DNA from 2 places in the Protofrankia sp. Cas3 genome. Region 2 is predicted to be linked to the other one. Evidence: predicted binding sites of a transcription regulator. Region 2 holds the regulator's gene; the other holds the start of a gene.
What was found. The regulator LexA, encoded in region 2, represses DNA repair genes until DNA is damaged. The targets are predictions, from matches to a motif close to CGAACNNNNGTTCG.
Positions count from the first base shown of each region.

Region 1: a site for LexA is predicted at 873-886, ahead of pcrA (DNA helicase PcrA). Genes of this name have one in related genera too.

Region 1 is NZ_CAUVXP010000006.1:51,134-53,533, forward strand. Features, by position in the region: gene pcrA (DNA helicase PcrA) at 1-865, opposite strand, end outside; gene U9983_RS02470 (threonine/serine dehydratase) at 1,265-2,371, shown strand.
Region 2 is NZ_CAUVXP010000001.1:36,847-39,246, forward strand. Features, by position in the region: gene nrdR (transcriptional regulator NrdR) at 1-338, opposite strand, end outside; gene U9983_RS00135 (LysM peptidoglycan-binding domain-containing protein) at 448-702, opposite strand; gene lexA (transcriptional repressor LexA) at 1,020-1,793, shown strand; gene miaA (tRNA (adenosine(37)-N6)-dimethylallyltransferase MiaA) at 1,796-2,400, shown strand, end outside.

The sequences.
Region 1 (2,400 bases), on a different contig from region 2:
GGGGGGACGCACGCCCGACCAGCTCCCGCACGAGCACGTACTGAGCATGGTTGGTGTCCTGGTACTCGTCTATGAGGACGTGCCGGAACCGGCGCCGGTAGTGCTCGGCGACGTCCGGGAAAGCCTGCAGCAGGTTCACGACGGTCATGATCAGATCGTCGAAGTCGAACGCGTTCGCCTCGGCAAGCCGGCGCTGGTAGCTGCCGTAGGCCTCGGCAGTGGCCCGCTCAAGATGATTGGCCGCCCTGTCCCGGGCGGTCTCCCAGTCGACCAGCTCGTTCTTGAGATTGCTGATCCCGGCGGCGAGCGCGCGGGGCGGATACCTCTTGGGATCGAGGTCCAGGTCGCGGGCGACCAACGCCATCAACCGCTGCGCATCCGCCGCATCATAGATCGAGAAGCTGCTGGTGAACCCGAGACGCGTTGCTTCCGACCGCAGAATGCGCACGCAGGCCGAATGAAAGGTACTGACCCACATCGCCCGCGTCCGAGCGCCGACCAGGGCGGTGACCCGCTCCTTCATCTCGTTCGCGGCCTTGTTGGTGAACGTGATCGCAAGAATCTCACCGGCGCGGACCCCGCGTGCGGCCAGCAGGTAGGCGATCCGGTTCGTGAGCACCCGCGTCTTGCCCGACCCCGCGCCCGCCACCACGAGCAACGGCGAACCGGCATGGACGACCGCGGCCCGCTGCTGCGGGTTCAGGCCCTCCAGCAGAAGATCGGGATCGAGGTGCGCGGCCGGGCGACCCCCCGGCCCACCCGGGTCAAAGCCGGCATCGGCGCCGGCATCCGAACCAGCATCGGAACCAGCAGCGGAACCAGCATGGTCGAAGTCGGCGTACGGACCACCGAATAGGGTACTCATAGTGAATCGATCATACGTTCGACGTCCGACAGTTCTGGCAACGATGCACACTCGACACCCTACGAGGCGCCGGCCGGCCTCACGACAGGGCGTAGTGCGGATCGGCGTCCGGTCCGATCCGACGCCCGGACGATACCGGAATCGATCAACCGCGCGAGCAGGTGGCCGGCCGCCGGGATCAGGACGATCACGGCTGGTCGGTTTGACGACCATCGGCATGCGCGAGCATTCTAGGAAGGTGGCGCAGCATCTTATGATCATTTTTGAGGCGTGCGAGCCCGTCTGACGAATCCAGCACTTCGGGTCCGCGCGCCTTGCCCTCCTGCCGTTCCGGCGGGGGGCTTTTTTGTTGCCGCGGCCACTGCGGAAGGTGGCCGCCGAGCCATCGGGAGAGCAGCGATGAGCCGACCAGCCGTCACCCAGGCCCCGACCACCACCGACGATGCCGATACCGACGCCCCGTCAAGACCCGGCCCGCCCGTAGCCGACCAGCACGCCGGCTGGTCGGCCGTCGACCGGGCCCGCGTCGATCCCGCCGACATCGATGTCGACCGGGCCGCGGCGGTCCTGGCCGGGGTCGCCCGACGCACCCGGGTAGTGCGCGGTACGCACCTGTCCCGGCTGACCGGCATGCCGGTCTGGTTCAAGTGCGAGAACGAACAGCGCACCGCCTCGTTCAAGGTGCGTGGCGCCTTCACCCGGATCGCCCTTGCCGACCCTGACGTGCGCGCCCGTGGCGTGGTCGCGGCCAGCGCTGGGAACCACGCCCAGGGCGTGGCCTACGCGGCGGCCCGCTTCGATGTCCCCGCGACAATCTTCGTTCCGGCGGAGGCGAATACGACCAAGATTGCGCGAACCCGGCGATTCGGCGCTCACGTCGAGCTCGTTTCCGGTGGCGTCGACGCCGCTCTGCTTGCCGCGGAGGCGGCTGCGCACGACCTCGGTGGCCTGCTCGTACACCCCTTCGACGACCCGTTGGTAATCGCCGGTCAGGGCACGATCGGGCTCGAGCTGATCGAGCAGCTACCCGGGCTGCGTACGGTTCTGGTCAGCGTCGGCGGCGGCGGGCTGATCGCGGGCATCGCCACGGCACTGCGCCGGCGCCGGGCCGATGTGCGGGTGATCGGTGTCCAGGCGGCGGGCGCTCCGGCATTCGCCCGCTCCTGGCGCTGCGGGCAGCGGCTGCGGGTACCGGCGACGACAGTCGCGGACGGCATGGCTGTGAAGAGTCCGGGCACGCTGACCCTGGCTCTCGCCTCGAATCTGGTGGATGACATGGTCACGGTGGACGAGGAGGCGTTCTGGGAGGCGATGGTGCTGCTTGCCCGTGCCGATGGCCAACTGGTCGAGCCCGCCGGCGCCGCCGGGGTTGCGGCGCTGCTACGTCATCCGGGCCTCGCGCAGGGCCCGACCGCGGTGGTCCTCTCCGGTGGAAACATCGACCAGGTGACCGCCACCCGCGTGCGGACTCTGGCAGCCGAGTCCCTGCAGACGCCCGCAGCCTGAACGAGCTGAACCGGCCGCACCGGCTGAAC
Region 2 (2,400 bases):
AGTGGGCCGAGAATCGCCCGGCCGATCTCGTCCGAGGGAATCTCGGCCGCTCCCGACGCACGCAACCTGTCCTCGACCAGCTGAGCGAGCTGGGCCAGCGCATCGGCCTCGACCGGTCGGCCCTGACATGCCCGGCGCACACCCGCGACCACCTTCGCGCGGCTGAACGGCTCGGCCACGCCGCTGCGTTTAATCACCCTCAGCGATGCCTCCTCGATCGTCGTGAACCGACGGCCGCAGGACGAACATGATCGCCTACGGCGGATCGCGGCACCTTCCTCAGCCTCGCGGCTGTCGACAACCCTGCTGTCCGGGTGTCGACAGAACGGGCATCGCACGGACGATCCCCCAAGATCTTGATGACTTACAACTCCACAACTACCACATGTTGTGGTCAACCATAGGGCTCACCACCATGAACTGGCAAACCGTCGGCGCGTCCGACGGTCACGGCAGGCGAAGCGCCTGCCCGGGAACAAGATCGGTGGTGGCAAGCTGATTCATACCGGCCAGCCGCGCCACGATCACCCGAGTGTCACCCTCAGGAGCCAGCGCACGCGCTATGCCCCATAAGGTCTCACCGGACCGGACCACGTGAACACGACTGGAACCCGCACCGCCGCGCGGTTCGGCCAACGATGCGACCCGCGCGAGGGACAAGATCAGACAGAAGGCAATCGCGACGAGAGCAACCAGGACCATCCGGCCTCGCCGGGTCAATCTCAGTGGAGGCAGCGCCGGCCGCTCCACCACGCACCCCTTCAACACACCCCTTCACCCCTTGAGATCACGAACTACGAACAGTCGTTCGATCGAACGTCTGATCGAGTTTGTACCTCATGACTCCGACAGAATCGCCATGACACGCTCGAACAGACGTTTGAAAAATCCGGTCGCTGCGGTTACGGTCGTACCGATGAGATGTCGGTCGTGGCCACCGGCTCCGGTTCCTGGCGAAAACACCAGGTCTACCGGGAGCGGAGTCTGTCACGACCGCAAAACGAAGGAGAACGGCAGGTATGACCACCGACCCCAACCGCACCCGACGTGGCCGGCCACCGCGCGGTACCGTGCGCGACCTGCCGGATGGGCCGGCGGACGCGTCGGGCCTGACCCCCCGCCAACGCAAGGTGTTGGAGGTGATCCGCAATGCCGTCGAACGCCGCGGATATCCGCCCAGTGTCCGCGAGATCGGCGAAGCGGTCGGGCTCACCAGCACGAGCAGCGTCGCGCATCAGCTCAAGATGCTGGAGGAGAAGGGCTTCCTGCGCCGTGACCCCCACCGTCCGCGGGCCATGGAAGTGCTCTCAGCGGACGCGCCGGTACGGCCGACGGCACGCGACAGCCTTCACCTCGGGCCGCCACTGGCCCTGACGGCCGGCACCGGGGAGTCCACCGCCGCGCCGGAAGCCCGCCGTGAAGCGGCCTACGTGCCCGTCCTCGGTCGTATCGCGGCGGGTGGGCCGATCCTTGCCGAGCAGGCGGTGGAGGACATCTTCCCCCTTCCCCGTGAGATCGTCGGCGAGGGCACGCTGTTCATGCTGAGAGTTGTCGGAGACTCCATGGTCAATGCCGCGATCTGCGACGGGGACTGGGTGGTCGTCCGCCAGCAGCCGGTCGCGGACAACGGCGAGATAGTCGCCGCGATGATCGACGGCGAGGCAACGGTCAAGACGTTGCGTCACCGTGACGGCCACGCATGGCTCCAGCCGCAGAACCCGGCCTATGCCGAAATTCCGGGCGACGAAGCGTCGATCCTCGGTCGGATCGTCGCGGTACTACGCCGGGTCTGAACATGGATGGTTGTGCCGACCGGGACAGGGCCGACCGCAAGCAGGCCGGGCGAGTGGTGGCGGTCGTCGGTCCGACCGCGGCCGGCAAGAGCGAGCTCGCGATCGATCTCGCCGCCACCCTCGGCGGTGAGATCGTCAATGCCGACTCCATGCAGCTCTACCGCGGCATGGACATCGGCACAGCCAAAGTGCCGCCACGGGATCGCAAGGGCATCCCGCACCATCTGCTTGACGTCTGGGACGTCACCCACACCGCCGACGTGGCGTCGTACCAGGCAAGGGCACGAACAGTCATCGACAATCTTCTGCTTGCCGGTCGGACCCCGGTACTCGTCGGCGGCTCCGGGCTCTATATCAGGGCTGTCATCGACGACCTCAGGTTTCCCGGCACCGACCCGGCGGTGCGAGCACGCCTTGAACGGGAGCTGTCCGAACGTGGGGCTGCCGCGTTACACGCCGACCTGACCGCACGCGCGCCGCAGGCAGCTGCGGCCATACTGGTCGGCAACGGTCGTCGCATCGTGCGCGCGCTGGAAGTGGTGGAGCTCACCGGCGGCTTCACCGCCTCCCTACCGGAGCACCGCGCGGTCTATGACGTTGTTCAGAT